2 regions of the Lysobacter arenosi genome follow, and region 2 is predicted to be linked to the other one. Evidence: riboswitches for the same ligand, from Rfam matches in the RefSeq annotation. Region 2 holds a riboswitch; the other holds the start of a gene.
What was found. A riboswitch is a leader RNA that binds a small molecule or an ion and turns the genes downstream of it on or off. The one in region 2 is predicted to bind cobalamin.

Region 1: it holds a riboswitch for cobalamin, as region 2 does, so the genes downstream of both, btuB (TonB-dependent vitamin B12 receptor) here and metE (5-methyltetrahydropteroyltriglutamate--homocysteine S-methyltransferase) in region 2, are expected to answer to the same signal.

Annotation. Positions count from the first base shown of each region.
Region 1 is NZ_CP071517.1:3,589,625-3,594,035, reverse strand. Features, by position in the region: gene HIV01_RS16490 (efflux RND transporter periplasmic adaptor subunit) at 1-602, opposite strand, end outside; gene bioD (dethiobiotin synthase) at 777-1,466, opposite strand; gene HIV01_RS16480 (GAF domain-containing protein) at 1,530-2,015, shown strand; gene HIV01_RS16475 (TfoX/Sxy family protein) at 2,012-2,401, shown strand; cobalamin riboswitch at 2,435-2,654, shown strand; gene btuB (TonB-dependent vitamin B12 receptor) at 2,819-4,411, shown strand, end outside.
Region 2 is NZ_CP071517.1:3,785,303-3,789,713, forward strand. Features, by position in the region: gene HIV01_RS17340 (glycosyltransferase family 39 protein) at 1-279, opposite strand, end outside; gene metE (5-methyltetrahydropteroyltriglutamate--homocysteine S-methyltransferase) at 408-2,684, opposite strand; cobalamin riboswitch at 2,869-3,047, opposite strand; gene HIV01_RS17350 (acyl-CoA thioesterase) at 3,122-3,529, opposite strand; gene HIV01_RS17355 (ribonucleotide-diphosphate reductase subunit beta) at 3,516-4,411, opposite strand, start outside.

The sequences.
Region 1 (4,411 bases), 200 kb from region 2:
GTGAGCAGCGTCGCCGTGTCCTGGCCGACCAGTGCGCCCTCGGTGACCTGCTGCTTGCCGGCGCGACCGCTGATCGGCGCGCGCACGGTGGCGTAGCCCAGGTTGATGCGGGCATCGGCCAACGCGGCCTGCGCCTGCTTCACCGCGGCGGCGGCGCTGCGTTCGGCGGCAAGGGCATTGTCGAGATCGGACTGCGAGACGAACTTCTGCGGCGCCAGGCGACGGGCGCGGTCGGCAGCCGACTTGGCGTTGGCATACGTCGCTTCCGCTGCCGCGAGTGCGGCCTGGGACTGGCCCGTCGACGCCTTCAGCTGGTCCGGATCGATCTGGAACAGCACCTGCCCGGCCTTCACGTCGGTGCCTTCGTCGTACAGGCGCTGCTTGAGCACGCCCGGCACGCGGGCGCGCACGTCGGCGCTGCGGAATGCCGCCAGACGGCCGACAAGGTCCTTCTGCAGCGGCACGTTGCCCGGTTGCAGTTTGACCACGCCGACTTCCGGAGGAGGCATGCCGCCCCCCTGTGCCTGATCCTTGCCGCCACAGGCGGTGAGTGCGAGGGCCAACGCGGCGGCCATTGCCACCGAGCGCGGGTTCTTGACCATGGGGGAGGACTCCGATTCCGTCATGTACGAGCGATGATGCTCAGATTGGTTTAATTCCTATACCGCCCAGTCTAGCATTCTGAGTTTTCCGCCCACCCCCCAGAAGTCACGCGCGGGGTGATCACGCCGGATCAGGCACAAGCAAGTCCGCAGAGCCCGCTTTGGCAAACCGTTTCAGACGCTGGTCGGCGCAAGCAGGTGCGCCAGTGCGGCGGGATCGGGCCGATCGCGGAACGGCAGGCGTCCCCAGCAAGGTATCGGCAAGCGGTGACGTAGCAGTGTGAAGTTGTCGTCGGCGCGCGCCATCTGCGGATCGATGTCGTTGGCGATCCAGCCGGCGAGGCGTAATCCATCGGCGGCGATCGCGCGCGCGGTCAATCGTGCGTGGTTGATGCAACCCAGGCGCAGGCCGACCACCATCACCACCGGCAGGTCCAGAGCGCGTACCAGGTCGGCCTGGTCGAGATCGGTCGACAGCGGTGCGGCCCAGCCACCGACGCCTTCCACCACGACGGCATCGGCCATCGCCGACAAGCGTGCATGCGCATCCAGGATCGGCTGCAGCTGCACAGTGACACCGGCATCGGCCGCGGCAAGTTCCGGTGCCAGCGGCTGCAGCAGCGCATAGGGGTTGACGTCGTCATAGGCCGGGCGTGGCTCGCTGGCCGCCTGCAGCAGCAGCGCATCTTCGTTGCGCAGGCCGTCGGCGGTGACCTCGCAGCCGCTGGCGAGCGGCTTCATGCCGACCGCACGCAGGCCGCGCGCGCGCAGCGCGTACAGCAGCGTCGCACTGGCCAGTGATTTTCCGATGCCGGTATCGGTGCCGGTGACGAACCAGCCGGCTCGGGCCTCGGGCCCGTTCATGCCCGGACCGTCCGTCGCAAGCCCGTGGACCGCACGCTGGTAGACTGCGGGAAAGAGGCAAGTATGTTCACCAGCGAAAGTCTAAGCGGGCCCAAGCCCGAACAGTACGCACAGTTGCTCGAGCAGGCGCGGGCGCTGGTGCACGGCGAACGCGACCGTGTGGCCAACGCAGCCAATCTCTCGGCCCTGGTGTACCACTCCCTGCCCGGCCTGAACTGGGTCGGTTTCTACCTGTTCGACGGCACCGAACTGGTGGTCGGACCGTTCCAGGGGTTGCCGGCCTGCATCCGGATTCCGCTCGACAAGGGCGTCTGCGGGGCGGCCGCGACCACCCGCCAGACCCAGCGGATCGCCGATGTCCACGCCTTCCCTGGCCACATTGCGTGCGATTCTGCGTCTAACTCCGAACTGGTCGTGCCACTTGTGGGGGGGGATGGCCAGCTGATCGGCGTGTTCGATCTGGACAGCCCGCACTTCGACCGCTTCGACGCCGACGACCAGCGCGGCTTGGAAGCGATTGCCCAGGCCTTCGTGGAGTCGCTGGCATGAATATCGGTAAAGGCGGGGAAAAAGGCGGCGACAAGCTGCGCAACATCGGTCCCAAGTCGGCGGCCTGGTTGCGCCAGGTGGGACTGCGCTCGCGCGAGGACCTGACCGCGGTCGGGACCGTCGAGGCGTTCATGCGCGTCAAGCGCGCCGGCTTCAAGCCGACGCTGAACCTGCTGTACGCCATCGAAGGCGCGCTGCAGGACTGCCACTGGCAGGAGATCCCCGACGAGCGCCGCGCCGAACTCATCGCCGCCACCGAAGCGGCGATCGCCCTGCTGCCGCCGCCGCGCTACCGCCCGCCGGCCGGCCCGGTGACGACCACCCAGGTCGCCGAGGAAACGATGGCGATGCCGTCGCTGCTGGATGAGCCGGCAGACCGGGACTGAACCCCATTTGGGCAGCGCCCCGCTAATCGCGTAGACTGCGCCCCGCTTCGAGGTGACCCGGCGGCGTCCTGCCGGCGGGTTGAAACGGGAAGCCGGTGACGTCCCAGCAGGGATCATTCCGGCACTGCCCCCGCAACGGTAAGCGAGTACAAGCGCTGCATCCGCCACTGTGCAAGTCACGGGAAGGCGCGGCGCCGGAGAGCACAGCCCTCCACTCGCGAGTCCGGAGACCGGCCTGGAAGCAGGGTCACGCGCCCGTACATGACTGTACGGCGGTGCCCACCACTGGTTGCGATGCGGAGGGCATCGCGGCGGCGACGTTGGCGCCGTGCGCCCACACCGCAGCCTCGTGCACTCTCCTTTCGCGACTTTCCCAGTTGCCCGTCACGGCCCGAGCCGTGCGTTGGAGAATCATCGATGCAATTGCGTACCCCGTTGTCCCTGTCCGTGCGCCTGGCCGTCGCGTGCCTGCTCGCCGCACCCGCGCTTGCCCACGCGCAGGACAGCGCTGGCGCCACCGACCCGACCGAGCTTGACCAGGTCATCGTCACCGCCAACCGCACCGCGATCAGCGTCAACGATGCGCTGGCACCGGTGGAAGTCATCGACGCCGAACAGATCCGCCGCAGCCAGGCACGCTCGCTGCCGGACCTGCTGCGCGGCCGCGCCGGCATCTCGATGTCCAACCAGGGCGGCAACGGCAAGCTGACCACGCTGTTCCTGCGCGGCGCCGAATCCGACCACGTGCTGGTGCTGGTCGACGGCATCCGCGTCGGCTCGGCGACCTCGGGCCTGACCGCGTTCCAGGACCTGCCGATCGAAATGATCGACCGTGTCGAGATCGTCCGCGGCCCGCGTTCGAGCCTGTACGGCGCCGACGCCATCGGCGGCGTGATCCAGGTATTCACCCGCCGCGACAAGCAGGCCTTCGCCCCGCGCGTGCGCTTCGACGGCGGTAGCAACGACACGCTCGGTTACGGCGTCGGTTTCGGCGGCAGCAATGACCGTGGCTGGTTCGGTGCCGACTACCAGCACACCCGCACCAGCGGCATCAACGCCTGCAACGGCTTCTTCGACCCGGCCACCTTCGACGGCGCCGGTTGCTTCATCGCCCTGGACTCGCAGCCCGATCGCGATGGCTACGAGAAGGATGCGCTGTCGCTGCGCGGCGGCATCAACCTGACCGAGCAGTGGAGCCTGGAAGGCCACGCGCTGCGCAACGAAGGCGACAACGAGTTCGACGGTGACTTCACCGACCGTGCCGAAACCGTGCAGCAGGTGATCGGCGGCAAGCTGCGCTGGCACCCGTCCGACCGCGTCGACGTGCACCTGACCGCCGGCCGCAACGTCGACTCGTCCGACAACTTCCTCGGCGATACCTACCTCGACTTCTTCAGCACCAACCGCGACAGCGCGACGCTGCAGGGTGACTTCGGCATCGCCGCCGACCAGCTGGTCAGCGTCGGCCTGGACTGGCTCAACGACAGCGTCGAGAGCACCACGCCGTACGACGAGGATGAGCGCGACAACAAGGCCGCGTTCGTGCAGTACCAGGCGAAGTTCGGCGCGCAGTCGCTCGAGGCCAGCGTGCGCCGCGACGACAACGAGCAGTTCGGCGGCCACACCACCGGCGGCGCCGCCTGGGGCCTGGTGTTCGCCGACAACTGGCGCGTCACCGCCGGCTACGGCAGCGCGTTCAAGGCACCGACCTTCAACGAGCTGTACTTCCCCTTCTTTGGCAATCCCAACCTGCGCCCGGAAGACTCAGAGACCTGGGAGCTGGGCCTGGCCTACCTGGGCGACGGCTTCAACGTCCACCTCGACACCTTCAGCACCGACGTCGACGACCTGATCGCTTTCGATGCTTCGATCAACCTGCCCAACAACGTCGAGAAGGCGCGCATGCAGGGTGCCGAGCTGTCGGCCGACGCCACGATCGCCGACTGGACCATCGCCGGTGCGATCAGCTACCTCGACACCGAGAACCGTCGCGGTTTCTACGAGGGCAAT
Region 2 (4,411 bases):
CGCGATCAGGCCGGCGAGGACGGCGGCGATGCTCTGCGCCAGCGCCGCGAATACACGGAAGCCACTGAGCGAATCACCGAACAGTTCCAGCGAGGTCCGTGCAAGCGCAGGCGTCAGCGGCGGGTAGGCGACGTAGCCCCAGGCCAGGCTGCGCGCGTCGTCGAGCAGCGCCAGTTCGTCGCGGTGGAAGCCGTAGTGCTGGTTGCTGAAAAGTCGCAGGACGAACAGCGCGATCGCGATCAGGGCGAGCCAGACGACATGGCTGCGGGGCAGGCGCATTGGCATGGCAGCGGCGATTCCCGTTCAGGATGTCGGCTATTTAGGCCTGCGTGCGGCCCGGATGCAATGGAGGAGGGGCGCAATGGAGGCCGCCCGCCGTTGGGGCAGGGCAGGCGGCTCCATCTTCGTCAGGAGGCCGCCAGCCCCAGGCGCAGTTCGCGCGTGGCCTGGACCATCGCGCTCAGCGCCTTGCGCACCTCCGGCCAGCCGCGCGTCTTCAGGCCGCAGTCCGGGTTGACCCACAGTTGCGCCGCCGGAATCACCTGCAACGCCTTGCCCAGCAGTTCGCCGATCTCCGTGGGCGACGGCACGCGCGGGGCGTGGATGTCATACACGCCCGGCCCGATGCCGTTGGGATAGCGGAACCTTGCGAAGGCATCGAGCAGCTCCATCCGTGAGCGCGAGGTCTCGATCGAGATCACGTCGGCATCGAGCGCGGCGACCGCGTCGATGATGTCGTTGAACTCGGCGTAGCACATGTGGGTATGGATCTGGGTGGTGTCCGCCACCGCGCCGGCGGCGAGGCCGAATGCTTCCACTGCCCATGCCAGGTACCGCGGCCAGTCCTCGCGCCGCAACGGCAGGCCTTCGCGCAGCGCCGGTTCGTCGATCTGGATGATGGCGATGCCGGCCGCTTCCAGCTCGAGCACTTCGTCGCGCAAGGCCAGGGCGATCTGCCGGCAGGTGTCTGCGCGCGGCTGGTCGTCGCGCACGAACGACCACTGCAGGATGGTGACCGGTCCGGTCAGCATGCCCTTCACCGGATACTGCGTGCGCGACTGTGCGTAGCGGGTCCACTCCACGGTCATCGCGCGCGGCCGGCTTACGTCGCCGTAAAGCACCGGCGGTTTTACGCAGCGCGAGCCGTAGCTTTGCACCCAGCCGTGCGAGGTGAAGGCGAAACCGTCGAGCTGCTCGCCGAAGTACTCGACCATGTCGTTGCGTTCGAACTCGCCATGCACCAGCACATCCAGGCCGATCGCCTCCTGCTCGCGCAGGCAGTTGTCGATCTCGCGCTCGAGGAACATGCGGTAGCCGGCGTCATCGAGCTTGCCGGCCTTGTGGTCGGCGCGTGCCTTGCGCACCAGCGACAGCTGCGGGAATGAACCGATCGTGGTGGTGGGCAGTGGCGGCAACGCGAGGCGCTCGTGCTGCAGTCGCGCGCGCTGCGGGTAGGGCGTGGTGCGCTGGCTCATTGCTGGCAGCAGGCCGGCCAATCGCGCGCGTACCGTGGCGTTGCCCAGTTCCGGCGCATTGCGATGTGCAGTGCGCGCTGCCTGTGCGCTGGCAACTGCTGCCGCGGCGGCGGCATCGCCGGCGTGGGCATCGGCGAGCAGTCGCAACTCCTCCAGCTTCTGGCGGGCGAACGCCATGCCGCCACGCAGGGGCTGTGGCAGCTTGCGCTCGAGTTCCAGGTCGATCGGCACGTGCAGCAGGGAACACGACGGTGCCAGCCAACGCACGCGCGACCCGGCGGTGTGCACAAGCGCCAGTGCCGCATCGAGGTCGGTGCGCCAGACATTGCGTCCATCGACAACGCCAAGACTCAGCGATTGCTCGGCCGGCCACGCTTCAAGCACTCGCGAGAGCTGCTGCGGCGCTCGAGCCAAGTCGATGTGCAACGCGTCCACCGGCAGCGCGGCCACCAGTTCCAGGTTGTCGCCGAGATCGCCGAAGTAGGTCGCAAGCAGGATCTGCGGGATGTCTGCGGCAGCCAGTGCGGCGAATGCGCGGCGGTAGGCGTCGCGGTCGGCGTCGCCCAGGTCGAGTACCAGGCACGGTTCGTCGATCTGCACCCACGACGCACCCTCGGCCTTCCACTGCTCAAGCAGGTGCACATACGCCGGCAGCAGCGCATCGAGCAGTTCGAGCGGGCAGCCGCCGTCTTCCCGTTTGCCGAGCTTGAGGAACGACACTGGCCCGAGCAGCACGGGGCGCGCCTCCAGCCCGAGCGCACGGGCTTCACGCAGTTCGGCCAGCGGCTTGTCGCCGCGAAGCCGGAACGTCTGGTCGACCTGGAACTTCGGCACGAGGTAGTGGTAGTTGCTGTCGAACCACTTGGTCATCTCCAGCGCGTGCAGGTCGTGCTGGTCGTCCTGCAGGCCACGGGCAAGGGCGAAGTAGCCCGCCAGCGGATCTGGCTCGAACACGTCGCGGTGCGAGGGCGGGATGGCGTCGAACAGGACCGCTGTGTCGAGCACGTGGTCGTACAGGGAGAAGTCGTTGCACGGAACGACATCGACGCCGGCATTGCGTGCCAGCTGCCAGTGCCGGGCACGCAGTTCGCGTGCGGTTGCGTGAAGGTCGGTCGATGTCGTCTGGCCTTTCCAGAACGATTCGAGGGCCTGCTTGAGCTCGCGTCGCGCGCCGATGCGCGGGAAGCCGAGATGGGTTACCTGGATCATGGTGATGTACCTGCGATGCGTTATGCATGACGCAGGGCAACGAAGGAGGGCACGGCCACGCACCGACGCCGCGAACGGCGCCGGAAGGAGACCTGCCTTCGACCTTCGCCCCCGCGGGCGAACCGGCCGCGCGGCGTGAGCCGTGCGGTCGGGGGTCGGACGGAGGGCGGACCCTCCGGTCGGGGCAGGTCTTCGGGCTCGTGGGCGCGGGGACACGAGGTCCCCATCTACTGGCCACCGCTTCCCGGACAACGCCCAGTGCATGGATGGCGGTCGTTCCCATATACCGCTGCGGGGCAGCTCCGGAATTGGACGGGTGTCCGTACCGGATTCCCTCTGGCGCCGCCGGTCACCCGGCGGTACTTGTCACATCGCTCCATCTTTATGAAGCGATGATCACCACGACGGCGCTACGTTAGCCCCGCGGGCAGGGGGCGTCAATCGCCCGATGGCGCCAGCGCGGGAACCGGCGTCGGCTGGCCGTGCATGTCGAGCGCGACCATGGTGAAGCGGCCGCGCGTGGCCAGCTGCGTGTCGCCGGTCATCAGGTCCTCGCGGTGCATGTCGACTTCCACCTGCAGCGAGCTGCGGCCGGTGGCGACCACGCGCGCGACCAGTTCCACCAGCGCGCCCTTGGGCACGGCGACGTGGAAGTCGATCTGTTCCGAGCGCGCGGTGACCACGGTGCTGCGCGCATAGCGCGAGGCGGCGACGAAGGCGGCCTTGTCCATCCATGCCAGTGCCTGGCCGCCGAATAGCGTGCCGAGGTGGTTGGTGTGGTCGGGGAAGACTATCTCCGTCATGCGCGCTTCGGTGGGAGGCGACGCCGCTTCAGAACGCGGCATCGAAGGCGACCTCGCCCTGCACGCCGACCTGGTAGGCCGAGACGCGACGCTCGAAGAAGTTGGTGACTTCCTGCACGTCCTGCAGGTCCATGAACGCGAACGGGTTGGTCGCGCCGAAATGGCGCGGCATGCCCAGCTGCGCCAGGCGCTGGTCGGCGCAGTACTGCAGGTACTGGCGCATGTCCTTCGGCGAGAGGCCGGCAACGCCGCCCGACAGCACGTCCTGGGCGAACTGCATTTCGCACTCCACCGCTTCCTCCAGCATCTGCACGACCTGGCGCTGCAGTTCGTCGTCGAACAGTTCCGGCTGCTCGCTGCGCGCGGTGCGGATCACTTCGAAGGCGAAGGCCATGTGGCAGCTCTCGTCGCGGAACACCCAGTTGGTGCCCGACGCCAGGCCGTGCAGCAGGCCGCGCGAACGCAGGTAGTAGACGTAGGCGAAGGCGGCGAAGAAGAACAGGCCCTCGATGCAGCAGGCGAAGCAGATCAGGTTGAGCAGGAACTGGCGGCGCTGTTCGGTCGTTTCGATGCGGCGGATGTCCTGGATCGAATCGATCCACTTGAAGCAGAACTCGGCCTTGGCGCGGATCGAAGGAATGTTCTGCACCGCATCGAACGCTTTCGCGCGTGCGACCGGGTCGGGCAGGTAGGTGTCGAGCAGGGTCAGGTAGAACTGCACGTGCAGCGCTTCCTCGTACAGCTGCCGCGACAGGTACATGCGCGCCTCGGGCGCGTTGATGTGCTGGTACAGGTTCAGCACCAGGTTGTTGGCGACGATGCTGTCGCCGGTGGCGAAGAAGGCCACCAGTCGCTCGATCAGATGCCGCTCGGCCGGCCCCAGCTTGTGCTTGAGGTCGTTGACGTCGAGCGAGAAGTCGACCT